2 regions of the Streptomyces rectiviolaceus genome follow, and region 1 is predicted to be linked to the other one. Evidence: predicted binding sites of a transcription regulator. Region 1 holds the regulator's gene; the other holds the start of a gene.
The links. The regulator HspR, encoded in region 1, represses chaperone genes until heat shock. The targets are predictions, from matches to a motif close to TTGAGNNNNNNNNNCTCAA.

Region 1 (15,623 bases):
CCGCATGCGCCAGGAGGCCGAGCAGTACGCGGACGAGGACCACAAGCGCCGCGAGGCCGCCGAGTCCCGCAACCAGGGCGAGCAGCTCGTCTACCAGACGGAGAAGTTCCTCGCGGACAACGCCGACAAGGTCCCCGGTGACGTGAAGACCGAGGTCGAGTCCGCCGTCGAAGAGCTGAAGGAGAAGCTCAAGGGCGAGGACACGGCGGAGATCCGCACGGCCACCGAGAAGGTCGCGGCCGTCTCCCAGAAGCTGGGCCAGGCCATGTACGCGGACGCTCAGGCCGCGCAGGGTGCCGAGGGCGCTGCCCCCGGTGCCGAGGGCGGCGAGGCCCCGAACATGTCCAAGGAAGACGACGTGGTCGACGCAGAGATCGTCGACGACGAGAAGCCCGGTGACACGAAGGGCGGCGCCGCATGACCGAGGAGACTCCGGGCTTCGGTGACAGCACCGAGCAGCCTGACGTCCCCTCCGGCGCCACCCCTGATGACGCGGCGCCGCAGGCCGCCGAGCCCTCCATCGAGGAGGGCCCGGCGTCCCCGGCCGGGGACGCAAGCAAGACATCTGCCCAGTCGGCTCAGTCGGCCCAGTCGGCACAGTCCGCTCAGGACGTGGGTCTGATCGCGCAGCTCGACCAGGTGCGCACGGCGCTCGGCGAGCGCACGGCGGACCTCCAGCGGCTGCAGGCGGAGTACCAGAACTACCGCCGCCGCGTGGAGCGGGACAAGGTCACGGTCAAGGAGATCGCCGCGGCGAACCTCCTGTCCGAGCTTCTCCCGACCCTCGACGACGTCGGCCGCGCCCGTGAACACGGCGAGCTGGTCGGCGGGTTCAAGTCGGTCGCGGAGGCCCTTGAGACGGTCGTCGCCAAGATGGGCCTGCAGCAGTTCGGCAAGGAGGGCGAGCCCTTCGACCCGACGATCCACGAGGCCCTGATGCACTCGTACGCACCCGACGTCACCGAGACGACGTGCGTCGCGATCCTGCAGCCGGGGTACCGCATCGGCGAGCGCACCATCCGCCCCGCGCGGGTGGCCGTCGCCGAGCCGCAGCCGGGCGCGCAGACAGTCAAGGGCGAGGAATCCGCCGAGGCCCCCGCCGATGCGGCGGAGGACAAGGAGACCGGTGGCCCGGACGAGGGCTGACATGACGGAGTTGTTGTGAAGCGAGAGGAGGGACGTCGGGGATGAGCACCAAGGACTTCATCGAGAAGGACTACTACAAGGTCCTCGGCGTCCCCAAGGACGCCACCGAAGCCGAGATCAAGAAGGCGTACCGGAAGCTCGCCCGCGAGAACCACCCGGACGCCAACAAGGGCAACGTCAAGGCGGAAGAGCGCTTCAAGGAGATCTCCGAGGCGAACGACGTCCTCGGGGACCCCAAGAAGCGCAAGGAGTACGACGAAGCGCGTGCTCTCTTCGGCAACGGCGGCTTCAGGGCCGGTCCCGGAGCGGCGGGCGGCGGCGGTTCGTTCAACTTCGACCTGGGCGACCTCTTCGGAGGCGGCGCCCCGGGCGGTGGAGCGGGCGGCGCCGGTGCCGGCGGTGGCTTCGGGGGCGGTCTGGGTGACGTCTTCGGGGGCCTGTTCAACCGAGGCGGCACGGGCGCGGGCGGCGCGGGCACGCGTACGCAGCCCCGGCGGGGCCAGGACATCGAGTCCGAGGTCACGCTGAGCTTCACGGAGGCGGTGGACGGGGCCACGGTCCCGCTGCGGATGTCCTCCCAGGCTCCCTGCAAGGCCTGTTCCGGCACCGGCGACAAGAACGGCACACCGCGCGTGTGCCCGACCTGCGTCGGCACGGGCCAGGTCACGCGGGGAGGCGGCGGCGGTTTCTCCCTCACGGACCCGTGCGTGGACTGCAAGGGCCGTGGGCTCATCGCCCAGGACCCCTGCGAGGTCTGCAAGGGCTCGGGCCGGGCCAAGTCGTCGCGCACGATGCAGGTCCGCATTCCCGCGGGCGTGTCGGACGGCCAGCGCATCCGCCTGCGCGGCAAGGGCGGCCCCGGTGAACGGGGCGGTCCTGCGGGCGACTTGTACGTGGTCGTGCACGTCGACACCCACCCGGTCTTCGGCCGCAAGGGCGACAACCTGACGGTGACGGTGCCGGTGACGTTCACGGAGGCGGCCCTGGGCGGCGAGGTGAAGGTCCCCACACTGGGCGGCCCGCCGGTCACCCTGAAGCTGCCTCCGGGCACCCCCAACGGCCGTACGATGCGGGCGCGGGGCAAGGGCGCGGTCCGCAAGGACGGCTCGCGGGGCGACCTGCTCGTGACGGTGGAGGTGTCGGTCCCGACCGACCTCTCCGACACGGCGAAGGAAGCCCTGGAGGCTTACCGCAAGGCGACTGCGGACGACGATCCGCGGGCAGAACTGTTCCAGGCCGCGAAGGGAGCATGAGATGGACGGCCGTCGTCGAAATCCGTACCAACTGACCGACGAGACGCCGGTCTACGTCATCTCGGTGGCCGCCCAGCTGAGCGGACTCCACCCCCAGACCCTGCGCCAGTACGACCGCCTCGGCCTGGTCTCACCGGACCGCACGGCGGGCCGTGGCCGGCGCTATTCGGCCCGCGACATCGAACTGCTGCGCACGGTGCAGCAGTTGTCGCAGGAAGAGGGCATCAACCTCGCAGGCATCAAGCGCATCATCGAGCTGGAGAACCAGGTCGCGGCGCTGCAGGCGAGGGTGGTCGAGCTGTCAAGCGCCGTGGAGGGCGCGGCTGCGGCGATGCAGCAGCGCGAGGCGGCGGTCCACGCGTCGTACCGCCGTGACCTCGTCCCCTACCAGGACGTGCAACAGGCGAGCGCGCTGGTGGTGTGGCGTCCCAAGAGGTCGTCGGAGCAGTAGATTTCGTACGCTCATGTCGGGGCCGGGAGGGCAACCTCCCGGCCCCGACGTTTCTGCTCCGCCGGGGAAAATTGGGGGGCCGCCATGGCCATGGTGGGACTGTTCTGGATCGCCGAGGGCGATGTGTACGTGGGCGCGAAGCCGTCGGGCCTCGCGGCGGGGGTGCGACTGACCCCGGAGGGCATCGTGGCCCTGGGCGACAAGCAGTCGGCGTTCTACCCCTGGGACGAGGTGCGCGCCCTGACGGTCGAGGACGCCCCCGTGAGGTCGCTGAAGCGACAGGTGGGCGTCCTGGTGGACCTGGCCCTGACGGTGGGCCTGGGCGGCTCGGACGACGCACCGGCGATGACGGTGCGGATCGCGAGGGCGGAGTCGGAGCCGGAGTCGGAGCCGGAGTCGACGGAACTGATGGCGTACGTGGCAGCGGCCACGGGCTACTCCCAGTCGGAGTACGACCTGTCCCTCACGCTCCTGGCCCGCATGACGGAGGGCGAGGCGACCCTGCGCACGACGCTGGCGGCGATGGCGGAGTGGGGCCGGGCCCGGGAGGGCGGCTCGCCTCGGGGGGCCGAGCGGGAGGCGCTGCTGCGGCAGTGGGGCGGCGACGAGGGCGCCGCCTAGCTTTACCGCGTACTCACCTCGGTCACCGAGTACTCACCTCGGTCGGGTCTGGTCGAGGATTTCCGAGTGGGCGATGAGGTAGCCGAGTTGGGCCCGGCTGCCGCTGCCGAGGGCCGCCGCGATCTTGGCTATGTGGGCTCGGCAGGTGCGGACGTTCATGCCGAGGCGGCGCGCGATGGCCTCGTCGACGTGGCCCTCCACCAGCAGCTTGGCTATGGAGCGTTGAACGCCGGTGATGCCATCGGTCGAGGGAGGGTAGGGCACTTCGTCGAGGAGCGGAGTCGCCCAGCGCCATTGCTGCTCGAAGACCTTGGCGAGATAGTCGACCAGGCCGGGGTGGCGGAGCTCCAGGGCCACGTCGCGATCGGCACGCGCGGGGATGAGCGCGACGGCACGATCGAAGATCATCATCCGGTCGATCACTTCCTCCAGGGTCCGTATCTCCACGTTCTCCTGGGACATTCGTGCCGCGTAGGCGAGGGTTCCCTGGCTGTGCCGCATGGTGTGCTGATAGATGGTGCGCATGGAGATGCCGCGGTCGAGGACGGTCTGCCCGCGCTTCAGCGCCACGTTGAGCGTCTTCTCGCTGCGACCGCCTCCCGGCTGGACGGTGAGCACCTCGAAACGGCACTCCGCCGTGGCGCGCTCGATGGCCGCGTTGATGCGGGCCTCGCCCTCCAGGACGGTGATCGCGTGGGTAGCCGGTTCCTCACGCGCCGTGATGGCCATGAATGGCTCGAAAATATCGGCAAGTTGAACGGCGAGTCGCCGGCGATCCCTGATTTCCTGCTCGATGGGGTGGAGACGCTGCGCGAGTGCGGCGGACGGAGAGACCGGGCGCAGCCAGTCCGCGTCGTCCGGATCCGGGTGCAACAGGGCGGATTCCAGTAGGCAGGGAGCGTTCTCGGCCTCCGCGCGCGCCAAGCGTCCATTGCTGAGCGCGCTGGCGTACAGCCTCGACCCCTCGTCGCAAAGGGGGACGGCGGGGTGAGGATGTGTCGGTTTCGCACTTGTTGTAAGCAAATCTCCACCCCCCAGGGTCCTGAACGTGCAGGAACATGATGCATCGACCCTGTGGCTTTGACGTGCTCGATTGAGACATCGTCTTGTTGAGCCGGGGGAGAGGAACCTACCAAGTGAGGACGAAGCCGACCATGTTTAAGCGCATGCTTCGCTCGGTGCTTGTCACCACCTTCTCCGCAGGGCTGGCCTTGGGTGCGATGGGGGCTCTGGATCTCGGGTGGCACAGCGAGCCAGCGAGTACGAGTTCCGTTTCAGCTCCGTCCACGGACCTTGGCTGGAACATCGGTCCGGCGGGAGCGAAGGCATGAGCACCCCGCCCGACGATCGGACCTTCCGCCGAGAAATGGCCACCGCCTACCGCTCCGGTTGGCACTTCATCGATCTCGCCACCGCGATACCCCACGCAGGCGACTCGTTGATGGTCACGCTCCTCGGTGAGCCGGTGGTCGTCACCCGTGACGACGAGGAGGAGATCCGGGCCTACCGGTGCCTCCGCAAGCCGCGCGGCGCCCCCCAGCCCGTGCGGTGTGCCATTCGGTACGGGATGGTCTTCGTCAATCTCGACCGACGGGACCATCAGGTGGTCGGTGAGCCCGGCCGGCCCGGCGAGCAGCAGGAACAGCAGAGTTCGAGCACAGCGAGCACTACAAGAGCCATCACAGCCACCCCCCGCAGCGCCTGACGCGATCCCCCGTCGTTGTACATCGCGCAGGTGCTTCCCCCAGCAGCGGCGCCACCGTGGACCTGAACACGGTGGCGCCGCTGTGGTGTGGGCCGAAAGATCCGCCGGGTGCTACGCCTTGACGCCCGCCGCCGCCTTGCTGCCCATCGCCCGCGTCAGCGTGATCTCGATCAGCACGCGGTTCGGATTCGGCCTCGGAGCCCTCTGGTACCGCTCCTCGTAGCGCCGCTCGCCCTCCGCGATCTCCGCCTCCTCCGTACGCACGCACGCGTACCCCTCCAGCGTCGCCCAGCGCCGCCCGTCGACCTGGCAGACCGCCACGCGTGCCCCTGGCCCCTCCACGGCCGTCGCCGCGAGGACGTGGGACACCTTCGCGCTCGACTTGCTCGCGAGGACGCGGGCCACGCCCGCCTCCGGGTCGTACGTCACGCCGACCGGCACGACATGCGGGGTGCCGTCCGGGCGCAGCGTCGTCAGCGTGCACAGATGCCGCTCGCGCCAGAAGCTGAGGTATGCGGGGGTCGGGTGGTGCGGGTCCATGGCCATGGAGCGAACCTAACCGCCACTCCCGCGCATCCTGCCCTCGCCTCCCTTGAGTGGAATAGACTCAACTTTATGTACGCTGTTTAAGTCAGGTGGGCCGGGCCACTCGAACCGCCAGGCCGTACGAACGCAAGGAGGAGACGACTCACGTGGACGCCGAGCTGACCAACAGGAGCCGGGACGCGATCAACGCGGCCAGCAGCCTGGCCGTGAAGGACGGGCACCCCGACCTGACCCCGACGCATCTGCTTCTCGCGCTGCTCGAGGGGCAGGACAACGAGAACATCACCGACCTGCTCGCCGCGGTCGAGGCCGACCAGGCCGCCGTCCGCGCCGACGCCGAGCGGGCGCTGAGCAGCCTGCCCAGCGTCACGGGATCCACCGTCGCGCCGCCGCAGCCCAACCGCGACCTGCTCGCGGTCATCGCCGACGCCTCGCAGCGCGCGAAGGAGCTGGGCGATGATTACCTCTCCACAGAGCATCTGCTGATCGGCATCGCCGCCAAGGGCGGCCCTGCCGCGGAGGTCCTGAGCAAGCACGGGGCCACGGCCAAGAAACTGCTCGACGCGTTCGAGAAGGCAAGGGGAGGACGCCGGGTGACCACACAGGACCCGGAGGGTCAGTACAAGGCCCTGGAGAAGTTCGGGACCGACTTCACCGCCGCCGCGAGGGAGGGCAAGCTCGATCCCGTCATCGGGCGGGATCAGGAGATCCGGCGCGTGGTGCAGGTGCTTTCCCGGCGCACCAAGAACAACCCCGTCCTCATCGGCGAACCCGGCGTCGGCAAGACCGCCGTCGTCGAAGGGCTCGCGCAGCGCATCGTGAAGGGTGACGTCCCCGAGTCGCTGAAGAACAAGCGGCTCGTCTCCCTCGACCTGGGGGCCATGGTCGCGGGCGCGAAGTACCGCGGTGAGTTCGAGGAGCGGCTCAAGACCGTCCTCTCCGAGATCAAGGAGAGCGACGGGCAGATCGTCACCTTCATCGACGAGCTGCACACCGTCGTGGGGGCGGGAGCGGGGGGCGACTCCGCCATGGACGCGGGCAACATGCTCAAGCCCATGCTCGCCCGCGGCGAGCTGCGCATGGTCGGTGCGACCACCCTCGACGAGTACCGGGAGCGGATCGAGAAGGATCCCGCCCTGGAGCGCCGCTTCCAGCAGGTGCTCGTCGACGAGCCGAGCGTCGAGGACTCCATCGCCATCCTCCGCGGGCTCAAGGGGCGGTACGAGGCCCACCACAAGGTCCAGATCGCCGACAGCGCGCTCGTCGCGGCCGCCACGCTCTCCGACCGATACATCACCTCGCGCTTCCTGCCCGACAAGGCCATCGACCTCGTCGACGAAGCTGCCTCCCGGCTGCGGATGGAGATCGATTCCTCTCCCCTGGAGATCGACGAACTCCAGCGCGCCGTCGACCGGTTGAAGATGGAGGAGCTCGCCCTCAGCAAGGAGACCGACCCCGCGAGCAAGGAGCGCCTCGAAAGGCTGCGGCGCGACCTCGCCGACAAGGAGGAGGAGCTGCGCGGGCTCAACGCCCGCTGGGAGAAGGAGAAGCAGTCCCTCAACCGCGTCGGTGAGCTGAAGGAGAGGCTCGACGAGCTGCGCGGTCAGGCCGAACGCGCCCAGCGCGACGGGGACTTCGACACCGCGAGCAAGCTGCTCTACGGCGAGATCCCCGCCCTCGAACACGACCTGGAGGTCGCTTCCGAGGCCGAGGAGGAGGTCTCCAAGGACACCATGGTCAAGGAGGAGGTCGGTCCCGACGACATCGCCGATGTGGTCGGTGCCTGGACCGGCATCCCCGCCGGGCGCCTCCTGGAGGGCGAGACGCACAAGCTTCTGCGCATGGAGGAGGAGCTCGGCAAGCGGCTCATCGGGCAGACCGAGGCCGTGCAGGCGGTGTCGGACGCCGTGCGCCGCACGCGGGCCGGGATCGCCGACCCCGACCGCCCCACCGGGTCCTTCCTCTTCCTCGGGCCGACCGGCGTCGGCAAGACCGAGCTGGCGAAGGCCCTCGCGGACTTCCTCTTCGACGACGAGCGCGCCATGGTCCGCATCGACATGAGCGAGTACGGCGAGAAGCACAGCGTGGCCAGGCTGGTCGGCGCCCCTCCCGGGTACGTCGGCTACGAGGAGGGCGGCCAGCTCACCGAGGCGGTACGCAGGCGCCCGTACAGCGTCGTCCTGCTCGACGAGGTCGAGAAGGCGCACCCGGAAGTCTTCGACGTGCTGCTCCAGGTGCTCGACGACGGGCGGCTCACCGACGGGCAGGGCCGAACGGTGGACTTCCGCAACACCATCCTCGTCCTGACCTCCAACCTCGGCAGCCAGTACCTCGTCGAGCCGCTGACCTCCGAGGAGGAGAAGAAGCAGCAGGTCCTTGAGGTCGTACGGGCCTCTTTCAAGCCGGAGTTCCTGAACCGGCTCGACGACCTCGTCGTCTTCTCCGCGCTCAGCAAGGACGAGCTCGCGCACATCGCCGAGCTGCAGATCGACCGCCTCGCGAAGAGGCTCGCCGAGCGGCGGCTCACGCTGGAGGTCTCCCCGGAGGCGCTGGCGTGGCTGGCGGACGAGGGCAACGACCCGGCGTACGGCGCACGGCCGCTGCGGCGCCTCATCCAGACGTCCATCGGCGACCGGCTCGCCAAGGAGATCCTCTCGGGCGAGGTGAAGGACGGGGACACGGTGCGCGTGGACCGCTTCGAGGATGGCCTGATCGTCGGTCCGGCGACAGCAAACGCGGCGTAACCCGGTCACATCGGGGGCGGGGGTTGCGGGCCCCCGCCCGACATGGGGCAGGATGGCGGAATCCGTACGAAGGGACTAAGCACGTGAGCATCGACCCGTCCTCGATTCCGAATTTCGGGGGACAGCCCGAACCGCAGCAGGGCGATGGACCGGCGGGCCCCGTTGTCCCCGACCAGGACCTGGTCAAGCAGCTCCTGGACCAGATGGAGCTCAAGCACGTCGTCGACGAAGAGGGTGACCTCGCGGCGCCGTGGGAGGAGTTCCGCACGTACTTCATGTTCCGTGGCGAGGGTGACCAGCAGGTCTTCTCGGTGCGGACGTTCTACGACCGCGCGCACGGCATCGAAGAGAAGTCCCAGCTCCTCGAGGCGATCGACGACTGGAACCGCCGCACCCTGTGGCCGAAGGTCTACACGCACACCCACGACGACGGCACCGTCCGCCTCATCGGCGAGGCGCAGATGCTGATCGGCACCGGCGTCTCCCTCGAGCACTTCGTGTCGTCCACGGTCAGCTGGGTGCGGGCCGCGATCGAGTTCGACAAGTGGCTCGTCGAGCAGCTCGGCCTTGAGGCCGAGGTCGACGGCACCGAGGGTGAAGAGAAGCCCGACGACGAGGCCTAGGCAACGCGCCTGGTCCACGTTCAGAGCGAGAGCCCGGCCAGAACGGCCGGGCTCTCGCCATGTCCGGGGCTACAGCGACTTCAGCCGTGAGACGGCTTCCGCCAGGACCTCGTCCTTCTTGCAGAACGCGAAGCGCACGAAGGGGGCCCCGGCCTCCCGGTGGTCGTAGAAGACCGCGTTCGGGATGGCGACCACGCCGACGCGCTCGGGCAGGGCCCGGCAGAAGGCGAAGCCGTCGGACTCTCCCAGACGGCGGATGTCGGTGGTGATGAAGTACGTGCCCGCCGGGCGGTAGACGTCGAAGCCCGCCGCCGTCAGGCCCTCGCTCAGCAGGTCCCGCTTGGCGCGCATGCCCTCGGCGAAGGCCGTGAAGTAGGAGTCCGGCAGGGCCAGGGCCTCCGCGATCGCGTACTGGAACGGGCCCGCGGACACGTACGTGAGGAACTGCTTCGCCGACCGGACCGCCGTCACCAGCTCCGGCGAGGAGGTGATCCAGCCGACCTTCCAGCCGGTGTACGAGAACGTCTTGCCGGCCGAGCCGATCGTCACCGTGCGCTCGCGCATGCCGGGGAAGGAGGCGAGGGGGATGTGCACCGTGCCGTCGCCGTCGTCGAAGACGAGGTGTTCGTAGACCTCGTCCGTGACCACCAGGAGATCGCGCTCGACCGCGAGCCTCGCGATCTCGGCGAGCTCCGCGCGGGTCAGGACCGTGCCGGTCGGGTTGTGCGGGGTGTTGAGCAGCAGCAGCCGCGTGTGAGGCGTGATCGCGTCGCGCAGTTCGTCCAGGTCGAGCCGGAAGCGCCCCTCGGCCGCGTCCGGGCGCAGCGTCACGGGGACGCGCTTGCCACCGGCGAGGGCGATCGAGGCCGCGTACGAGTCGTAGTACGGCTCCAGGGCGATCACCTCGTCGCCGGGCTCGACCAGGGCGAGCAGGGAGGCCGCGATGGCCTCGGTCGCACCCGCCGTGACCAGGACCTCGCGGTCGGGGTCGTACGAGAGGCCGTACCGGCGCCGCTGGTGCTCGGCGACGGCCGTGCGGAGCTCGGGGATGCCGGGGCCCGGCGGGTACTGGTTGCCGCGGCCGTCGCGCAGGGCGCGGACCGCGGCCTCGCGGATCTCCTCGGGACCGTCCGTGTCGGGGAAGCCCTGGCCGAGGTTGATGGCGCCCGTTTTCACGGCAAGCGCGGACATCTCGGCGAAAATCGTCGTACCGAACTCGGCGAGGCGGCGGTTGAGCAGCGGGCGCCCGCTCCCGGATGTGGAGGTCATGGCCGCCATCCTGCGCCGAACCTCTGGAGTTCCTCAACTCTGCTTTGGGGCGGCATGCGCGGGGGCATTCCCCTTTCACAACAAGAACAACAGGAAAAAGAACGCGGACCCACGGGGGGCCTGCTTCGGGGGAACGGAAAGGGGCGTGAAGGTCATGAGCTTGGTCTTCGTGTTTGTCGGTGCGGTCGTGCTCGTCGTCGCACTCGCGGTCAAGGGTGGCCGTGGACGTGGTGGGCGCTCGCACTCCGGGGCGGCCGGTGCGTCAGGTTCCGCCGGCGGCAGCTGGTGGGCCGGTGGCGGCGACAGCGGCGGCCACCACGGTGGCAGCTCCTGTGGCGGCGGTTCGTCCTGCGGCGGCAGCTCCTCGTGCGGCGGCGGTGGCGGTTGTGGCGGTGGCGGAGGCAGCTGACACGGGGCAGCTGGTCCGTCCATCTGTTGAAGTGCCCGGTGGGAGGCAACTCCTGCCGGGCACTTTGTCGTTGAGGGATTGAACAGTTGAACTGTGCACCCCCCGGGGGATGGAAACCCTCCGAAGTTGGGTAAAAACGCTGTGGCAGTGCAGCAGTCCATGATTCCCTCTTAACCGTCAGCACCGCCCTCGTACGGACGACTCGGACAAACGGACCGTTTCGTTCGCGTGGGCACGAGCCGGCATTCCGACCTCCCGGTGTCCGACCGGGTGCGCCGGCACCACCTCCATTGCGCGTTAGCGGAGCCGACCCATGCTCACGACCCTGAAGACTGTCTATACCGACACGTGCGCCGCGGACCTCGCCTGGACCTTGGGGCGCGAGCCGCTGCCCGCGCTCGCCACACTCGAACTCGAACTCGCCGACGCGCGAATGGAGTTGAGACTCCTGGGGGCATCACACCAGGTGCTTCTCGAAGAGGAGCAGGGCACCTGCTCCGAGACCGTCGCCTGCATCCCCGGCAGCAGTACGCCACTTCCGCTCGGCGTCTCCAAGCGCCTTGGCGAGTGGGAGTACGAATTCGCGGCGCGCGTCGAGACCCTCTCGCACGGCCAGTTCGCGGGCCGCGCGCAGGAACTGCTCGCTCTGGTGGCCGAGCATCCGCACGGCCTCGCCGGGGTCTTCCCCGGCAGTCCGCACGCGTTCACGGCGATGCTGGCGCAGCGGCACGAGGGCGCGGTGCAGTGGCGCACCTGGCACGCCTACCCGCAGGACGGTCAACTCGTGGCGACGCGCACCCGCGTGGGCGTGCGAATGCCGGCAGCGCTCTGACCGCGGGGCGCGCGGCGCTCTGACCAAGGGGCGACCAGGGCGTGACCAAGTGCCCCTTGCCGCGCCCCATATACACCTCTGACGGCCAGTTGCACCCTTGTGGGTGACTGGACGTGAGGGTTCGGTGACGTAGCGTTCCGAGGATGATCGAGCCGTCAACGCATTTACCCGTGACGCCCCGGACGGGGCGGTTCCTCGTCCTGGCGGGCGTCTTCATCTGCGCGGCCTGCGGTCTGGTGTACGAACTCGAACTGGTCGCCCTCGCCTCGTACTTGATCGGTGACTCGGTCACGCAGGCGTCGGTGGTCCTCTCGGTGATGGTCTTCGCCATGGGCATCGGCTCCCTGCTCGCCAAGCACCTGCGGTGCCGGGCCGCGGCCGGATTCGCCCTGGTCGAGGCGGCGCTCGCGCTGGTCGGCGGGCTCAGTGCGATGGCGTTGTACGCGGCGTTCGCCTGGACCGGCGACCGTGGCGAGGTCTGGGCGAGCGGTTCGCGGTACCTGCTCGTCGCCTTCTCGCTCGCCATCGGCCTGCTCATCGGCGCCGAAGTGCCGCTGCTCATGGTGCTCATCCAGCGGATCAGACGGCAGGACCCCAGCGGCGCCGTGTCGGACCTGTTCGCCGCGGACTATGTGGGCGCGCTCGTGGGCGGCCTCGCCTTTCCCTTCCTCCTGCTCCCCCTGCTCGGCCAGCTGACCGGGGCGCTGATCACCGGCGCGATCAACGCGCTCGCGGGCGGGGCGCTCGTCTTCGGCCTGTTCCGGCACGACTTGAGCGTGCGGGGCCGCTGGGCACTGGTCGTCGTGAACGTCACCGTCCTCGGCCTGCTCGCCTCGGCCGCCGTGCTCGTCGGCGACTTCGAGGCCGCGGCGCGACGGGCGGTCTACGGCAAGGACGTACGGGTCGCCGTGCAGACCGACGTCCAGGAAGTGGTCCTCACCGGCGGCAGGCACGCCTCGCTCGACCTCTACCTCGACGGGCGCCTGCGCGTCAGCGGCCGTGACGAGCACCGCTACCACCGGGCGCTCGTCGCCCCCGCGATGAACGGCCCGCACGCGCGCGTGCTGATCCTCGGCGGCGGCGACGGCCTCGCGGCGCGCGAGGTGCTGCGGCACCCGGGGGTGCGACGGGTGGACGTCGTCGAACTCGACCCGGGAGTGGTGAGGTTGGCGCGCCGCGACCCGGCGCTGAGCGAGCTGAACGAGCAGGTGTACCGCGACCCCCGGGTGCGGGTGGTGCACTCCGACGCGTTCCGCTGGCTGCGCTCGCCCCCTCGTACGTACGACGTGGTGATCTCCGATCTGCCCGACCCCGGCATCACCGCGAGCACCAAGCTCTACTCCCAGGAGTTCTACGGTTTGGCGTGCCGGGCCCTGGCCGTGGGCGGACGCCTCTCCGTGCACGCGGGTCCTGTCGCCGCGCGGCCCCGCGTCTTCTGGACGGTGGAGGCGACGCTGCGGGCGGCGGGGCTGCGGACCGAGCCGTACCGCGTGGGCGGCAGGCTCTCCGCGTTCGCCGCGGGGCCCGACCGGACGGCGGACGGTGCGCCGGCGCCGCGCGACTGGGGCTTCGTGCTCGCCGCCAGATCCCGCCCGGTCGTCGGCCCGCCCCGGACGGCGGCGCTGCTGCGGGTGGGCGTGGCGTCCGCCGAACGGACGCGGATGCGGGGCCTTGCCCCCTCCACACTGGTGCACCCGCGGTACGCGAACTGACGAACTGACGTACATGGTGTCGGCCACGTGGGTAGGCTCGGCTGCCATGGAGCATGAGGTGTTCGTTCCGGTTCCCGCCGACCGTCTTCAGCAGGTGCTGAGTGACCCCGAGCAGGTCGCTGGGGCGGTGCCCGGACTTCAGCGCGACGCTGACGAGTCCGCGTCCCCGCTCTCCGGCCGTCTCAAGGTGCGGGTCGGCGGGCACACGATCACGTACCGCGGCGCGGCGCGGGCCGCCGCGCGGGGCGACGGTTCCTTCGCGATCGAGGGCGAGGGCGTGGAGGTGCGGGGCGGCGGCTCCGTGAAGCTCTCGCTCTCGGTGCGGCTCGCCCCCTCCGAGGACGGGACCGGGACCCGGTTGGTCTTCTCCGGCACGGGTGCGGGGGAGGGGCGCGTCACCGAAAGTTCTCCACAGGCTGTGGAGGGCGCGGTGCGGCGGCTGCTTGAGCGGTTTGCGGAGGGGTTGGGGCGGGGGGCCGAGGAGCCCGCGCCTGAGCCTGTGGTGCCTGAGGTCGAGACCGTCGAGGAGGCCTCCGTCTTCGAGACGGAGGTGCCGCCGTCGTCGTTCGACGAGGACGTCGACGTAGACGTCGAGGACATCCTGGTGCCGCCCGCGGAGGCGGCGCATGCTCGGCGGACGATGATCGGGCGCAGCGCGGAGGAGGTCGACCACGCGCCGCCCCGGGGGCGGTACGCGCCCGCGCCTGCGGCGGAGGCGATGTCGACCTCCGCCAAGCTGCGGTGGGCTGCGCCCGCGGCGGCGGTGGTGCTGGCCTCGGCGATCGTGGTGGGCCGAGCGCTACGGCGCAGGCGCTGAAGCCTTGCGCACCGTCATCACCGGCTCCGCCGAGTTCGTCCTCAAACGCCGGACGGGCTGAGAATCAGCCCCTCCGGCGTTTGAGGAGCGGGGTCTGGGGCGGAGCCCCAGGTAGGCCCGGGGCGCAGGCACGGTTTTCGGGAAGGGGCGGGGTTGGGGAAATGTCCCTGCCCGTAGGGTCGACCCCGTGAGTAGCGAAGAAGACGTGACACTGACCGCGGGTGACGCGGAAGTTACCGTGCAGGCGGGGAACGGCTGCCGGGTCGGGAGCCTCAAGGTCGGCGGGATCGAACTGCTGAGGCAAGGGCACCGCTACGGCTGCTTCCCCATGGCCCCCTGGGCCGGCCGCATCCGCGAGGGGAAATTCCGCAACGGCGGCACCCTCCACCAGATGCCCCTCAACTCCCCGCCCCACGCCATCCACGGCTTCGCCAGGGACGCGGCATGGCGCACCGCCCGCGCGGGGAAGACGGAGGCCGCCTTCACGTACGACCTCACCGACCCGTGGCCCTACGAAGGCCGCGTCACGCAGATCATCGACCTCACCGAGGACTCCCTCACCCTCACCCTCGGCATCGAGACGTACGGAGACTCCTTCCCCGCCCAGGCGGGCTGGCACCCGTGGTTCAACCGCAGCCTCGGGGGCGACGGCGTACGCGTCGACTTCACCCCCTCCTGGCAGGAGGAGCGCGGCGACGACCACCTCCCCACCGGCAACCGCATCGCCCCCACCCCCGGCCCCTGGGACGACTGCTTCGGCATGCCCGACGGCGTCGACGTCACCCTCACCTGGCCGGAGCAGATCGAGCTCACGGTGAAGAGCCGCGAGCAGTGGGCCGTCGTCTACGACGAGCAGGAAGCCGCCGTGTGCGTCGAGCCGCAGACCGGCCCGCCGGACGGGCTCAACACCCTGCCCCGCCTCGTCACCCCCATCGACCCCCTGGAGACGTCGACGACCTGGACCTGGACGCGGCTCTGAGCTCCTTGACGCGGCTTTAAGCTGACAGGCATGACTGACGACGTACGTGGCGCGCTGCTGCAGCAGATCAAGGACAAGGCCGTGGTGCACGGCAAGGTGACCCTCTCCTCGGGGATGGAAGCCGATTACTACATCGACCTGCGCCGCATCACCCTCGACGGCGAGGCGGCCCCCCTGGTCGGCCAGGTGCTTCTCGACCTCACCGCCGACCTCGACTTCGACGCCGTGGGCGGCCTCACCATGGGCGCCGACCCCGTCGCCGGCGCGATGCTGCACGCCTCCGCCGCGCGGGGCAAGCGCCTCGACGCCTTCGTCGTGCGCAAGGCCGCCAAGGCGCACGGCATGCAGCGCCGCGTCGAGGGCCCGGACATCAAGGGGCGCCGCGTTCTCGTCGTCGAGGACACCTCCACCACCGGTGGCTCCCCGCTCACCGCCGTCGAGGCCGTGCGCGAGGCAGGCGCCGAGGTGGTCGGCGTCGCGACCATCGTGGACCGTGCCACCGGGGCGGGCGAGAAG
Region 2 (15,623 bases), on a different contig from region 1:
GCGACCGAGGTCCCGGTCGGCCTCTCGGTCCTCGCGGGTCACCTGCCCGGCAGCTCCCTGCACCGCCTCGACTACGGCATCAGCTTCGGCGTCGCGGCGAGCGTCGGAGCGCTGGCGGGACTGTTCAGGCCGTGGCTGCGGTGGCTGGTGCTCGCCGGGTTCGGCGGCATGCTGATCGAGGACCTGATCGCGTTCACGGACCCGATGACGAACTGGGGCCACCTGCTCGCGCTGTCGATCGGCGTCGCCACGTGGCCGCTGGTGCGCCGGTGGCGTCAGCCGTCCTGACGGGGCGCGGCGCCGTCGGGGCGTCCGATGACCCTGCCGTACCCACCCGCCCGCGTGAGTGCGGCGACCGTCCCGCGGAAGGCGATCCTGCCGCCGTCGAGGACGGCGACGTCCTGGCAGGCGCCCTCGACGTCCTCCATCAGGTGCGTCGACACGACGACGCAGGCGCCGCAGCGGCTCAGTCCTCGTAGGAGGGCGTGAAATTCGGTGCGCTGGTGGGGGTCGAGACCGACGGACGGTTCGTCGAGGAGCAGCAGCGAGGGTGAGTTGACGATCGCCTGGGCGATGCCGACGCGCTGCTTCATCCCGCCGGAGAGGGTGCGCAGCTTGTCGTCGACGCGGCCGTCCAGCCCGACGGCCCGCACGGCATCCTCCACGGCGCCCCGGATCCGGCCGCCGGGAACCTCCCGCAACCAGGCGGCGTACGAGAGGAACTCGCGCACCGTATAGCCGCGGAACACCCCGAACTCCTGGGGGAGATAGCCGAGCCGGCGGCGGATCTCCAGGCGTTGGGCGGGAATGCGCGGGCTTCTGTCCAGAAGGGTCACGGCGCCTTCGGTGGGCGCCGCGGCGGTGGCGAGAACGCGCAGGAGCGTCGACTTCCCGGCGCCGTTGGGACCGAGCAGGCCGTGCACGCCCGGCCCCAGTTCCAGATCGACGCCGTCGAGGACGAGGCCGCGGCGGCGGTGTCGCACGCAGACGCGCTCAGCCTTGATCATCGTGACTCCGGACGGCTGAAGGCGTGGCGGCGCAGGACGAGGAGTTCGGCGAGGACGGCGGAGACGGCGCCGAGGGCGATGGTGACCAAGTGGTCGACGAACTTGAGCTGCACGTGGCCCAGGGCCATCGCCATGCGGTCGGGCCAGTCGGCGCGGCCCTTGTGTTCGACGTACGGCTTCGCCAGCAGGGCGACGACCAGCAGCCAGCCGCAACTCGTCAGGAGCGAGGCGGCCCAACTGCCGACGTAGGAGCTGAGCAGCAAGGTGGCCAGGGTCAGCGTCAGGCAGGGCAGCAGCCATCCCACGGAGGTGTGGAGCGGAAGCCCTCCCCTCGGCATCAGCGCGGCCGCGACGGTCAGCAACGGCACGCACAGCGTCAGGACCTGGCAGGTCCGCATGAGCAGGATGCGCAGGCCGCCTGCCGGGGTGGTCCTGGTCACCTCCGCGAAAGGGTCGGCCTTGCCGCTGTAGCTGCCCGCGACACAGAGCATGGGCAGGAGCGGGGCGGCGAGCAGGAGCAGCAGCCGCGGCCTGGCGGAGCCCTCCAGGTCGGCGAGGACCACGCCCACGGCACATACGGCGACGATGGCCACGAGCCAGGGCAGCCGCAGGCCTTGCGTCACACCGAGCCAGGGCGGCGGTTCGAGCCGTCGGGCGGCTGTGGCGGGCGGCGGCTGACCCGGCGGCGGGTGGGGTCCGGCGCGGCCCGGGAGTGTGCGGTCGGTCATGGCTCTGTCGCCTTCGTGCTCGACGGGGGAAGCAGGGGAAGCGGAGGAAGCGGGCCGCCATGGTCGGCGACGTCGAGGCAGTGGCCGAGCCATGCCGTGCGCGCCGCGGCGGAGAGGGAGTCGATGCGGCGTACGTCGCGTCTGTACGCCGGAGCGCGCAGGTCGGGCGGGAGGAGCCACTGGGCGAGTGCGTCGGCCGGTCGATGGGATGGGGTGGCGGTGTCGTCGGTGCGCCGGCCGACGAGGGCGTCGACGGTGTCGCGGAACGTCGACTCCCGGTCGGGGTACAGAGAGACCATGGCCGTATGGCCGGGCTCGCTCTCGTGGGGCGCGTACCCGGATTCATCATCGGACGTGACTTCTGTGACGTCTGCGTAGTGCGTCGGCGCGTTTTCGACGCCCCTGAGACGGCCATCCAGATGCCGTGCGACAGCGGTGAGTTGAGCGGGCGGCCGGTCGCCGTCTCCCGACCAGCACATGACTGGCTTGTGCCCGGAGCAGTGCACGGGGAAGGCTGCCCGCGGGTCGTGGTCCGAGCGGTACACCGGCGCCGCTGCCCCCGCCCAGACCACGCCTGCCGCGATCACTGGGGCGAGGGCCGACGCCCACCGCCATCGCCGGGCGTCGACGAGTACGGCCAGTGCGGCCACGGCGGCGAAGAGCGCGGCCAGGAGCAGCAGCCGCCCGGTCGCTTCGGTGAAACGCCACGCGGCGTACTGGGGGATGGCGGGGCCGACGTACACGCCGTCGGTGAAGTTGATCCACAGGCCCTGGTCCACGACGAAGGTTTCCGCGAACGCCGCGCCGACCGCCGCCAGAGGCACGCCGAAGCGGTGGGGCAGCAACCGCCCGAGCCCGTACGCCAGGCAGGCGTAGGCCGCGAGCCGCGCCAGGTCGTGGGCGAGCGGGGCGAAGGACGGTGCGCCTCGGGGGGTGTACAGGGCGGTGTGGACGTACAGCACCGTGGCGGCCGTCGCATAGCCGGCCAGTGGCCACAGCACGGCGGGGGCGGTGTCCAGGAGTGTGCGGGCGAGGCGGGACCGGGCCGCCGACTGGCCGAGCCACCGGGTGCCGCTGCGCGCGTGGAGGCTCCCTTGCAGGCAGGCGGCGGCGGACGCGATCGGGACCCCGACCAGATGGACGCAGTCACTGATCCGGGCGCCCATGGCCACCCAGTCCCCTCGCCGCGGCAGCGGGTCCGCGGCGGCGAGGCTCGCGCGGCCCCAGGAGGTGAGGGTGATGGCCAGCAGGGAGGCGCAGAGGGCCGATGCGGCCCAGGGCCCGGCGCCGTGCCGCATCCGTGCGCGCAGGGGTGCGGCGTGGGCGGTCGGTTTCATCACGTCGAGTAGAACGGCGTGCGGCGCGGCCCCGCGGCGCCATGGGGCAACCGCCACGGGCGGCCAGGGGTGCGCCACCTCGAACGGTGCGCGCCTCTGCGTCCACCATCCGTTCCGAAGTGATCGCTCACAGCGAACATCCCTGGGGAACATTCATGGACTCACGAGCATTGAGTCCACATAGCTCAACTTGAATGCCGAAGGGGAGATCATGGCTTCTGAGTCCACAGCGTCCACACCACTCACGCTGCCCGTGCTGCCGCTCGACGACGAGGTTGTCCTGCCCGGCATGGTGGTTCCGTTCGACCTGTCCGACACCGAGGTACGCGCCGCGGTGGAGGCCGCCCAGGCGGCCGCACGCTCCAGTGGGAGCAGCAAGCCGCAGGTCCTTCTTGTTCCGCGCATCGACGGGACGTACGCCGCGACCGGCGTCCTCGGCACCGTCGAGCAGGTCGGCCGTCTCTCCGACGGAGACCCCGGCGCCCTCATCCGCGGCCGTGGCCGTGTGCGGATCGGTGCCGGGACGACCGGGCCGGGTGCCGCGCTCTGGGTGGAAGGGCTGCAGGTCGACGAGACCGTGCCCGATCCCCTGCCCGGAGCCGTCGCCGAGCTGGTCAAGGAGTACAAGGCGCTCGCCACCAGCTGGCTGAAGAAGCGCGGGGCCTGGCAGGTCGTGGACCGTGTCCAGGCGATCGAGGACGTCTCCGCCCTCGCCGACAACTCCGGTTACTCACCCTTCCTCTCCACCCAGCAGAAAATCGAGCTCCTGGAGACCGACGACCCGGCCGCCCGCCTGAAGCTCGCCACCGAGCAGCTGCGCGAGCACCTCGCCGAGCAGGACGTCGCCGAGTCCATCGCCAAGGACGTGCAGGAAGGCGTCGACAAGCAGCAGCGCGAGTTCCTGCTGCGGCGCCAGCTCGACGCCGTGCGCAAGGAACTGCGCGAGCTCAACGGCCAGGACGGCGGCGAGGACGAGTCCGACGACTACCGCACCCGTGTCGAGGCCGCCGACCTCCCCGAGAACGTACGCGAGGCCGCGCTCAAGGAAGTCGACAAGCTGGAGCGTTCCAGCGACCAGTCGCCCGAGGGCTCCTGGATCAGGACCTGGCTGGACACCGTCCTCGAACTCCCCTGGAACGAACGGACCGAGGACGAGTACGACATCAAGGGCGCCCAGAACGTCCTCGACGCCGAGCACTCGGGTCTGCAGGACGTGAAGGAGCGCATCACCGAGTACCTCGCGGTGCGCAAGCGGCGCGCCGACCGCGGCCTCGGGGTCGTCGGAGGCCGTCGCGGCGGCGCCGTGCTCGCCCTCGTCGGTCCGCCCGGCGTCGGCAAGACCTCGCTCGGCGAGTCCGTCGCGCACGCGATGGGGCGCAAGTTCGTGCGGGTCGCGCTCGGCGGCGTACGCGACGAGGCGGAGATCCGCGGACACCGTCGTACGTACGTGGGCGCGCTGCCCGGACGCATCGTGCGGGCCATCAAGGAGGCCGGGTCCATGAACCCGGTGGTGCTCCTCGACGAGATCGACAAGGTGGGATCCGACTTCCGGGGCGACCCGGCCGCCGCCCTCCTCGAAGTCCTCGACCCGGCGCAGAACCACACCTTCCGCGACCACTACCTGGAGGTCGAGCTCGACCTGAGCGACGTCGTCTTCCTGGCGACGGCGAACGTCATCGAAGCCATCCCCGAGGCGCTGCTCGACCGCATGGAGCTGGTCAGGCTCGACGGGTACACCGAGGACGAGAAGGTCGTCATCGCCCGCGACCACCTGCTCCCGCGCCAGCTGGAGCGGGCCGGTCTGCAGACGGACGAAGTGGCCCTGGACGAGACCGCGTTGCGCAAGCTCGCGGGGGAGTACACCCGGGAAGCGGGCGTACGGAACCTGGAGCGGGCCGTCGCGCGGCTGCTCCGCAAGGTCGCGGCGCAGCACGAACTGGGCGAGCAGGAGCTGCCGTTCACCGTGTCGGACACAGATCTGCGGGCGCTCATCGGGCGGCCGCACCACGTGCCCGAGTCGGCGCAGGACCCGGCCGAGCGGCGCACGGCGGTGCCGGGTGTGGCGACCGGGCTCGCGGTCACCGGCGCGGGTGGTGACGTCCTCTTCGTCGAGGCGTCGCTCGCCGATCCGGAGACCGGCGCCGCGGGTCTGACCCTCACCGGTCAGCTCGGCGACGTGATGAAGGAGTCCGCGCAGATCGCGCTCTCCTTCCTGCGCTCGCGCGGCGCCGAACTGGAGCTGCCCGTGGCCGACCTGAAGGAACGCGGCGTTCACATCCACTTCCCGGCGGGCGCGGTCCCCAAGGACGGGCCGAGCGCGGGCGTCACCATGACGACCGCCCTCGCGTCGCTGCTCAGCGGCCGTCTCGTCCGTACGGATGTGGCCATGACCGGTGAGGTCTCGCTGACCGGGCGCGTCCTGCCGATCGGCGGCGTCAAGCAGAAGCTGCTCGCCGCGCACCGCGCCGGGATCACCACGGTGATCATCCCGAAGCGGAACGAGGCCGACCTGGACGACGTCCCGGCGGAGATCCTGGAGAAGCTGGACGTGCACCCGGTGACGGACGTCCGTCAGGTGCTCGAACTGGCCCTGACCGAGGCCGAGGTGAGGGTTCCGGCCGCCGCGTGACGGAGGCGGTCGGTGAGTGAGGGCCCGGGACCCCGATCGGGGTCCCGGGCCCTCGCGTGCGGCGTGCGTGCTCAGCCGTTGGCGAGCGCCTTGACCCGGTCAAGGGCGCCGTTGAACTTGTTGTGGTCCCCGACCGTCGGGCCCGTCGAGGTGTACTGCCACATGGTCTGGACGCCCCACCCGGCGGGCAGCTCGCCCGGAGCGCTGGCGTAACGGGCGATCCAGAGCGGGTTGTTGACGGCGAAGCCGCCGTAGTTGCCGGTGCACTGCTTCCACCAGCTGGTGGCGGTGTAGATCACCGCGTGGCGCCCGGTGCGCGCCTTGTACTGGTTCAGGAAGTCACGGATCCAGGTGACCATCGCCGACTGGGACTTGCCGAAGCAGGCCGCCCCGTACGGATTCCACTCGATGTCAAGCGCGCCCGGCAGCGTCCTGCCGTCCCGCGACCAGCCGCCGCCGTTGTCCACGAAGTAGTTGGCCTGGGTGGCGCCGCTCGTGGTGTCGGGCGTCGCGAAGTGGTAGGCGCCGCGGATCATGCCCACGTTGTACGAACCGTTGTACTGCTGGGCGAAGTAGGGGTTCTTGTAGTAAGTCCCCTCGGTCGCCTTCACGTAGGACCACTTCACGCCGCTGTTCCAGAGGGTCGCCCAGGCGACGTTGCCCTGGTGGCTGCTGACGTCGACGCCTTCGGTCTGTACGGCGTCGCCGCCGGGCGGCAGACTGCCCTGCCCGTCGTGCTCGATGACGCCCTGGCCCATACGGGCCGAACCGCGGGCCGGGGTGTCATCGCCGCCGGCGGCCTGTGCGGCGCCGGGCAGGGTGATCAGGAGGGAGAGGGCGGAGAGGACTGAGAGCAGGATTCCGGCCGCCGACCAGCGGGAGCGGCGGGGCGTTCCGGGTCTGTGCACGGGCATGGGCGTGCCTCCGTAGGCCTCGGTTGAGCTCGATGGAGCTCAGGGGGGGACCTTGTCGACATGTTGTGGTGTGAACATGTCATGCATGACGCTACGCACGTAGACCTGTGGCTGGGAAGGGGGCCCGGTGTCTGCCGTTGGTCTACTCCTGCGGCGGTGTCCTCCGCGTGGCCTCGCGGGACGTTGCGAAATACTGGACGAGCTGCGGCGATGGGCCGACGCGCAATGTCTGCCGCCGTGCGGGGCGGAAACTTGTCTGATCCGGAAAGAAAGCGTGCCATGGGTGCTGAAGTGCGCGAGGGCGAGAACGACGGCGGAGTCGACGTGAACAGGGGGGTCGACCGTGAGTTCCTCTCCCTGGAGCGGGAGTTGTCGCTGCTCCTGCGCCGTGCACGGGCCTCGTCCGGGGAGATGGCGCGCCAGGTCCACCCCGACCTGGAGCCCGCCGCGTACGGCCTCCTGGTCTGCCTCGACGACTCGGGCCCGCAGCGGGCCACGGATCTCGCCGCGTACATCGGCGTCGGCAAGGCGACGATGAGCCGTCAGCTGCGGGCCCTGGAGGAGCTGGGGCTCGTCGCCCGCGAACCCGACCCCGCCGACGGGCGTGCCTGGCTGGTCCACCTCACGGAGGAGGGCGGGACGCGCTTCCGTACGGTGCGGGCCGCCCGGCGGGAGCGGTACGTGCGGCAGCTGGCCGGGTGGGACCGGCTGGAGGTGGCGGAACTGGCCCGCCTCTTGCGTCAGCTGAACTCGTCCGCGGAGTCTTGAGGGGCGCGCGAAGGGGCGCGGGGAACTGCGCGACCAGCCACGACGTACCAGCGGACGACGTTTCGGGCCCAGGGGCCAGCCCGGTCACAACTCCGCGTAAACGACAGCCGCGTCGTCATGCCGCTTCCCCCGAGGGAACGCCGACCCCTCCGGGTCCGCCCGCTCCAACTCCCGCACCCGGTCCACCAGACGCTGTGGACCGTCCTTGCGCAGCAGCGCGAAGCACTCCGCCCAGTCGCCCGCACGGAACGTCTCGACCCAGCGGCCGACCCCGTCCGTCAGGGCCGCCACCGCCGTCACCTCGGCGCGCGGCCACGTGCCGGCCGCCGCCCGTGCCGCCGCCGAGGGATCGGCGGCGGCGGTGAAGAAGCCGTCATCCGCGTTCCGCAGGGCCTCGACAGCCGCTCCGTACGCGCGGCCCGCGACCTCGCGTTCGGCCGAGCCGCGCGGCAGCGCGCGGACCCCGTCGCGCATCTCGCGGATCCTCGGCGGCAGTTCCGCGAGGCGCTCGTCGAGCACCGGCGTGACCTGGCCGTCCGGTCCCTCCACCAGGAGCGCGGAGTCGGACAGGACCAGGTGCTCGACCCGGTCGTCGTCCCAACGCACCAGAACCACGGTGGCCTGAGGAGTGCGCGGGTGAGAAAGGTCACAGGTCTGACCATGGGCATCCGCGGTGCGCGCGATCGCCGCCGCGAGGATCTCGGAGAGCGTCATATCCCGTCGCGAAACGGACAGTTCCCCCAGCGCGCCCCCGAGTCGCGCCGTGAACCAAGGGACGGAATGCAGACAACCGTCGTCTCCGGCGGGCGGAGTCACCCCGTCGAGAAGGATCAGCGATCCGCCCTGTCCGCCTGCGGGAAGCATGACCGCGGCGTAGTCCTCGTTGGGGCGTGCGGGGTCTCCGGGCTCGGTGGCGAGTTCGATACGCATTCGGCCAGTCTGCACGAGGCCTTCACAAGGTCATCCGGAGGGCGCAAAAAGGCGGGGATTGGCCCGGACCAGCAGGTCAGGCGCCGGATTTCAGTCGGAATGATCACTTCCAGAGGCGTGTGGCGGCGCATCCTGCCAAAGCCTGCGGTCGACGTCCAACCGGCGCACCGTGGCCGAGACTTTCGGCCCCGGCGGGGACTTGCTCGCCAACTCCCCGCCGATGTTCACTCCTTCGGGTGGCCAGGCATGTGATGCGCGACTGCCACCCATCGGCACTGGAAGGGTCAGGAGCCGTACCGGGGGGCGCGTGTGTTGACGGATCGTCACCCGGGCCCATGGGCAGACGAAAAACAAGAATGCGAGCACCGGTGCAGAAGATGCGGCCTGGGCGCAAGGGCAAGCAGACGGCTCCTGAAGGGGCCGCGCCGGGCGCGACCACCCCTACAGAGCGCTCGCCCGAGCACACAGCGGAAGAGAGCGCGGCGGGGGAGAACGCGGCAGGAGAGCACACTGCCCCCGGCGTGCAGGCCACTGACGGCTCGAAGCCCGTCGGCGGCCCCTCGAAGCCGGTGAAGTCCGCCAACTCCAGGCCCACAGCGCGCGTGCGCAATCGGCTGATCGTCGCCGTCGCCGTCGTGGCCGCCGCGATCGCCGGGGCCGGAGCGCCCGCCATCGTCGCCGCATCCGGGCAACTGAGCGACGCCCAGAGCCTGGTGACCCTCGCCGAGCACACCCAGGACGCGGTCTCCCTCGGTCACTCACTGGCCGACGAGCGCGACGAGGTCACCTCGTTCATCGCGGCGGGCCGCCCGCAGGGCAAGGGGCTCTCCGAGAGCCGCAGCGCCCGCGTCGACCGCCAGATCGAGGAGCTGCGCACGGCCGACGCGCCGGCCGGTCTGCGGAAGGACCTCGCCGACATCGGCGCCGTACGCAGAGCGGCGCTCACCGGCAAGAGCACTGCTCTCCAAGCCCACACGGCGTACTCGAACGTCATCACCGAACTGCACGGCCTCACCCGCGAACTCGCCGAGCAGACCCCGCCCGGCGCGGGCTCCGGCGCCTACGCACTCGCCGACCTCGACCACGCCGTCGAACAGGCGGCGAGCGCCCGCGGCCTCCTCCTCGCCACCCTCGCCGTCCCGCGCTCCACCGAGACGAGCACCACCGTCGACCCCGTCACCGGCCTGCCCACCACGGTGGTCGACGAGTCCTCGGCCGGCAGCAAGCAGCGCGACGGACTCAGCGCCGCGGGACAGCAGGCCCACGTCCGCGAACAGGCCGCCCTCGCCGACTTCCGGGACGCGGCCACGGACGGCGCCCGCACCACGTACGACTCGACGGTCACGGGCCACGAGGTGACGACGGCCGAGAAGTACCTCTCCCGCCTCACCGACCAGCCCACGCTCTCCACCACCGAGCGGGGCTACGACCGCAGGAAGCTCGACACCGCGCTCTCCGCCCGCATCGAGATGATGCGCGGCGCCGAGTCCGCGCTCACGGTGCAGCGCACCAAGGACCTCGCCAAGCTGCGCGACGACGACGTGACGGCCCTCGAGATCCGCATCGCGCTCATCGGCGTCACGCTGCTCGTCGCGGTCGGCGTCTCCATGGCGATGGCCCGCAGCCTGACCCGTCCGCTCGCCGTCCTGCGCATCGGCTCGGCCCGCCTGGCCACCGAGCCCGCGCCCCAGGAGCCGATCCGCTTCACGGGCCGCGACGACGAGTTCGCCCAGGTCGTACGGTCCGTCAACGCGCTGCACGAGCACGCGGCCGCCCTCACCGAGCGCCTGACCACCCTCGAAGCGGACCGCAAGCACCTCATCGGCCAGCGCAAGTCCATGGCCGACGAGCGCGAGACGCTGCGCGCCGAACTGACCGAGGCCTCCGCCCACCTGGAGCGGGTGCGGCAGTCCATCCACGGCACGTTCGTCAATCTGGCCCTGCGCACCCTCGGCCTGGTCGAGCGGCAGCTCGCCGTCATCGAGAACCTCGAGGACCGCGAGCAGGACCCCGACCGTCTCGCCACGCTCTTCAAGCTCGACCACTTCGCCACGGTCATGCGCCGCCACAGCGAGAACCTGCTCGTACTCGCCGGCGCCGAGCACGGGCATCAGCACCCGGGCCCGGTCCCGCTCGTCGACGTCGTACGCGCCGCCGTCAGTGAGATCGAGCGGTACGAGCGGGTGCGCATCGCCACGCTGCCGCCGCACGCGCACGTCGCGGGCTTCGCCGCGGACGACATCAGCCACCTGGTCGCCGAGCTCCTGGAGAACGCGACCTCGTTCTCGCCGCCGGACGCCTCCGTCGAGGTCTCCGGCTGGCTCCTGGAGAGCGGCGAGGTCATGCTCTCCGTGCAGGACGAGGGCATAGGGGTCACATCGGACCGCATGGACGAGCTCAACTCCCGCCTGGCGGAGTTCCGTCCGGACGACGCGTACGACCAGGAGAGCGGGGACGGGCTCGGGCTCGGCCTCTATGTCGTGGCCCGGCTCGCCGCGCGGCACGGCGCGCGGGTGCGGCTGCGCGAGCAGAAGCAGGGCGGTATCGCGGCGGTCGTGGTCCTGCCGAAGTCGATCCTCGCCGCGGCACCCGCGGTGGGTGCGCCGCCGGTCGGTGTGCCTGTTGCCGGCGGGGCGCCCGCCCTGCACCTTCCGGGCTCGGAGGCCGAGGCCAACTCCAATGTGCTGCCGGGGCGCTCGGCGGTTTCCGCCGCCGCCGCGGGGGATGCGGCCGAGGATCCGCTGATCGCGGCCGCGGAGAATGCGGTGCGGGAAGCGGAGGTCGAAGCGGAGCCGGAGCCGGAGCCGGAGGGTGGCGCTGAACCCGAGGCTTCGCCCGAGACGACCATGGAGCTTGCCCCTCCGTCTGCCCCGGAGAGCGAGGCCCCCGAGGCCCAGGAGGCCCCGGCAGCGGAGGCCCCGGAGCCCGAACCCGCCGCCGAGCCCGCCCCCGCGCCCGACCCCGCCCCCAAGTGGGAGCGCGTCACCGACAAGGGCCTCCCCAAGCGCACGCCCAAGATCACCGCGCCCGAGCCCACCGTGCCCAAGGCGCGCAGCGGCTCCGTCGACGCCGAAGCGCTGCGCAAGCGGCTCGGGGGCTTCCATCAGGGAGCCATCAGCGGCCGTCGTGACGTAGAGGCCGAGCTGACCGAACGTAACGAAGAGACCGAAGAGACCGAAGACACCGAAGAGACCAGAAACAACATGGGGGACACAGTCGAGGAGGCAAGTAGTTGACTGCGCCCATGCGCTCGCCCAGTTCTTCCACCGGCAGCACTTCCACTGGCAGCACTTCCACCGGCAGCACTTCCACCGGCAGTAAATCCGGGGCCGCGTTCGGACTGAGCAGCGAAGCACGCAACCTGCACTGGCTCCTTACGAATCTCGTCGAGGAGGTGCCAGGGCTGCTTTCGGTCGCGGTGGTCTCCTCCGACGGACTGCTCCTGCTCTCCTCCGACCCCGCACGCAACAACGAGCAGGCGGTCGACAACAGTTCGGGCCCCAAAGGCTCCAGCGCGGACCTCGCCACCATCGTGTCCGGACTCGGTTCCCTCTGCATCGGCGCCGCCAAGCTGATGGACGCGGGAACGGTCAAGCAGACCGTCGTCGCCATGGAGGAGGGCAGCCTCTTCGTGATGTCGATCAGCGACGGCTCGCTGCTCGGCGTGCACGCCACCCCGGACTGCGACATGAGCGTCGTCGCGTACCACATGGCGCTCTTCGTCGGCCGCGCCGGGCATGTCCTCACCCCCGAACTCCGCAGTGAGCTGCGCCAGTCGATGGAGAGCGTCCGATGAGCAGTAAGCCCGGCAAGCTTCCCCAGCGGGGCGGCGACCGCAAACCCGCCCGAGTGCGCCCGTACTCGCTCACCGGCGGCCGCACCCGCTTCGGCCACGTCCTGCTCGTCGAGACGTTCGTCGCTGCCCTCGAAGCCCCCGAGGAGCGCCTCGAACTGCCGCAGGGCGACGCCATCGCCCGTGTCATGCCGGAGATGCGGGCCATCGTCGAGATCTGCCGCCGTATGCGTACGGTCGCGGAGATCGCCGCGCTTCTGAAGATGCCGCTCGGCGTGGTCCGCGTCCTGCTGAGCGACCTCGCAGACCAGGGAAAGATCCGCGTGTACGGAACGGGCCACGGCCCGGGACAGCCGGACCGCGCACTGCTGGAAAGGGTGCTGAGTGGACTCCGCCGTCTCTGACCTCCGCCACCCGGGCCCCGACCCGGACGAGAACCTCCAAGCCTGGCAGACGGACCGCACCCGGGCCCCGATAGCGACGAAGATCGTGGTGGCGGGCGGCTTCGGCGTCGGCAAGACGACGCTGGTCACCGCGGTCTCCGAGATCACGCCCCTCCAGACGGAGGCGCTGATGACGCAGGCGAGCGAGGACACGGACGACCTCACGTCGACCCCGGACAAGACCACGACCACGGTCGCCATGGACTTCGGCCGGATCACGCTCGACGACGACCTCGTGCTCTACCTCTTCGGTACGCCGGGGCAGCAGCGCTTCTGGTTCATGTGGGACGACCTGGTGCGCGGCGCGATCGGCGCCGTGGTCCTGGCCGACACCCGCAGGCTCTCCGACTGCTTCCCCGCGCTCGACTACTTCGAGAGCTGCGGTCTGCCGTACATCGTGGCCGTCAACCACTTCGACGGCACCGAGGAGTTCGCGCCCGCGGACGTCCGTGAGGCGCTGACGATCCCGCCGCACATACCGGTGCTGATCATGGACGCGAGGCAGCGGATCTCGGTGATCGAGTCACTGCTCTCGCTGGTCGGCCACGCCCTGGCAGCAACCCCCGAATAACTCTTCCCACTCTTCCAACTCTTCAGTTTTCAGTACCTCGTAGGAGAAGCAGCCGCCATGCGGAAGATACTCGTCGTCGGAGCCGGTCAGGCCGGGCTCCAGATCGCTCTCGGACTCCAGTCGCAGGGGTACGAGGTCACCCTGATGTCCAACCGCACGGCGGACGAGGTCCGGTCCGGCCGTGTGATGTCCACGCAGTGCATGTTCCACACGGCGCTGCAGCACGAGCGGGACCTCCAGGTGAACTTCTGGGAGTCCCAGGCCCCCAAGATCGAGGGCCTCGGCGTCTCAGTCGCAGGACCTACTGTGTCTGATTCAAACGAGGGCTCCCGCGTCATCGACTGGGTCGGCAAGCTCGACGGCTTCGCCCAGTCCGTCGACCAGCGCGTGAAGATGGCGGGCTGGATGGAGACGTTCGCGCAGCGGGGCGGCCAGCTGGTCATCCACGGCGCGGCGGTCTCGGACCTCGACTACTTCTCCCGCACGTACGACCTGGTGCTCGTCTCCGCGGGCAAGGGCGAGCTGGTCTCGATGTTCGAGCGCGACGCCGCTCGCTCCCCCTACGACACCCCGCAGCGTGCGCTGGCCGTCGCGTACGTCCACGGGATGGGTCCGCGGCCCGAGCACCCCGAGTTCGACGCGGTGCGGTGCAACCTGGTGCCTGGCGTGGGCGAGCTCTTCGTCATGCCGACGCTGACGACGTCCGGGCGTGCGGACATCCTGTTCTGGGAGGGCGTGCCCGGCGGTCCGCTCGACGTCTTCCAGGGCGTCAAGGACCCGTCGGAACACCTGGCGCTGACGCTCGAACTCCTCGAGAAGTTCACGCCGTGGGAGTACGCGCGGGCGACGAAGGTCGAACTGACGGACGCGGGCGGCACGTTGTCCGGGCGCTACGCGCCGACGGTGCGCAAGCCGATCGGGCAGCTGCCGGGCGGCGGCCTCGTCCTGGGCGTCGCGGACGTGGTCGTGGCGAACGACCCGATCACGGGGCAGGGGTCCAACTCGGCGTCGAAGTGCGCGGCTTCGTACCTCGACTCGATCCTCTCGCACGGCGACAAGCCGTTCGACGCGGAGTGGATGCAGACCACGTTCGACCGGTACTGGGAGACGGCTCAGCACGTCACCAAGTGGACGAACGCGATGCTGTCGCCGCCGCCGGAGCACGTCCTGAACCTCATCGGCGCGGCGGGCCAACTGCAGCCGGCGGCGGACCGCTTCGCTAACGGCTTCAACGACCCGTCGGACTTCGAGAACTTCTTCTACGAGCCGGAGAAGACGGGCGCGTACCTCGCGGGGCTTACGGGCTGAGTGTCCCCTCGGGTGTGCTGTCGGCTGCGGGTGTGTGGGGACTGCGGCGCGGTCTGTCTGTGGGGGCGGGGCCGTGCCGGTATGTCCGTCCTCGCTATCGTCCGGTGGCCGCCGGGGTGCTTCGGCTGGGGAGTCCTGCGAACCGTGCTCCGGGCGGACATACCGGCACGTCCCCTCGGGTGTGCTGTCGGCTGCGGGTGTGCGGGGGCCGCCCCGGGCGCTCCCCGGCGGTGGTCACGTTCGGGGCGCGGCTGCTCTGCCGTAGCCCGCGTCGCCGCCCTTCATTGCCCCGCGGGGCAGCTTCGGCGGGACGTAGTCCTTCATCGGCTTGGCCGAGGGGTCCGGGCGTACCGCGCCAAGGAGGGGGTTCGCGGCGATGGGGGAGACCTTGACCCGGGTCCCGGGGCGCGGGGCCTGGATCACCATGCCGTCGCCCAGGTACATCGCCACATGCGTGGCCTTGGGGAAGTAGACGATCAGGTCGCCCGGCCGCAGCTTCCGCAGCGAGACCCGCTTCAGCTGCGCCCACTGCTCCTGTGACGTGCGGGGGATCTCCTTGCCCGCCGCGGCCCATGCCCGGGAAGTGAGGCCCGAGCAGTCGAAGGACCTGGGGCCCTCCGCGCCCCACTTGTACGGCTTGCCGATCTGGCGTACGGCGTAGTCCAGGGCGGAATCCCCCCGCCGGGAGGGCGGTCGGGTCGGCGTCGAGCCCGGGGAGCCGCTCAGCGATCCTGACTTCAGGAACTTCTTCTGCGCCTCCGCCATCCCCTCCTCCTCCGCCCTCGCAAGCTCCTCCAGCTGCTCCGTGCTCAGCGACGCGAGGAGTTCCTCGACCTCCTTCAGCCGGCCCTTGACCGTGTCCCGCGCCTCCTTCTCCCGGGCGGCCAGGGCGACTTGGGTCGCCAGGGCTCCCTTCGCCCTGGCCGCGAGCGCGGACGCCTTCTGCTCCCCGCCGACCAGCCGCTCCACCGTCGCGGCCCGCTCCGCCGCCGCCCGCCCGAGCACATGGCCCTGGTCGACGGCCTGCTGGGGGTTGCGGGCGAGGAGGAGGTGTACGTAGGGGGAGATGTTCGTCCTGCCCTGGTACTGCTGGCGCGCGAAGCGGGCCGCCGCGCCCCGGCTGTCGCGGACCGAGGTCCTCGCGCGGGCCAGGCTGCCGTTCAGGCGGGTGACCTCGGCGCGCTGGTCCTTGAGC

Region 2: lon (endopeptidase La) is a predicted target of HspR. The motif match lies at 3,243-3,261, and genes of this name have one in related genera.

Annotation. Positions count from the first base shown of each region.
Region 1 is NZ_BAAAUG010000026.1:17,281-32,903, reverse strand. It holds gene dnaK (molecular chaperone DnaK) at 1-421, shown strand, start outside; gene grpE (nucleotide exchange factor GrpE) at 418-1,146, shown strand; gene dnaJ (molecular chaperone DnaJ) at 1,188-2,399, shown strand; gene ABD378_RS09175 (heat shock protein transcriptional repressor HspR) at 2,401-2,850, shown strand; gene ABD378_RS09170 (hypothetical protein) at 2,935-3,471, shown strand; gene ABD378_RS09165 (helix-turn-helix transcriptional regulator) at 3,505-4,494, opposite strand; gene ABD378_RS09160 (hypothetical protein) at 4,799-5,176, shown strand; gene ABD378_RS09155 (pyridoxamine 5'-phosphate oxidase family protein) at 5,288-5,722, opposite strand; gene clpB (ATP-dependent chaperone ClpB) at 5,869-8,466, shown strand; gene ABD378_RS09145 (YbjN domain-containing protein) at 8,550-9,089, shown strand; gene ABD378_RS09140 (pyridoxal phosphate-dependent aminotransferase) at 9,159-10,367, opposite strand; gene ABD378_RS09135 (hypothetical protein) at 10,513-10,767, shown strand; gene ABD378_RS09130 (DUF2617 family protein) at 11,081-11,599, shown strand; gene ABD378_RS09125 (polyamine aminopropyltransferase) at 11,743-13,311, shown strand; gene ABD378_RS09120 (SRPBCC domain-containing protein) at 13,358-14,128, shown strand; gene ABD378_RS09115 (aldose epimerase family protein) at 14,316-15,107, shown strand; gene pyrE (orotate phosphoribosyltransferase) at 15,138-15,623, shown strand, end outside.
Region 2 is NZ_BAAAUG010000207.1:3,837-19,459, forward strand. It holds gene ABD378_RS40875 (rhomboid-like protein) at 1-288, shown strand, start outside; gene ABD378_RS40880 (ATP-binding cassette domain-containing protein) at 276-1,007, opposite strand; gene ABD378_RS40885 (hypothetical protein) at 1,004-1,735, opposite strand; gene ABD378_RS40890 (hypothetical protein) at 1,732-3,072, opposite strand; gene lon (endopeptidase La) at 3,284-5,701, shown strand; gene ABD378_RS40900 (lysozyme) at 5,773-6,615, opposite strand; gene ABD378_RS40905 (MarR family winged helix-turn-helix transcriptional regulator) at 6,895-7,383, shown strand; gene ABD378_RS40910 (protein phosphatase 2C domain-containing protein) at 7,468-8,313, opposite strand; gene ABD378_RS40915 (sensor histidine kinase) at 8,670-11,549, shown strand; gene ABD378_RS40920 (roadblock/LC7 domain-containing protein) at 11,558-12,109, shown strand; gene ABD378_RS40925 (DUF742 domain-containing protein) at 12,106-12,510, shown strand; gene ABD378_RS40930 (GTP-binding protein) at 12,491-13,120, shown strand; gene ABD378_RS40935 (styrene monooxygenase/indole monooxygenase family protein) at 13,178-14,428, shown strand; gene ABD378_RS40940 (C40 family peptidase) at 14,663-15,623, opposite strand, start outside.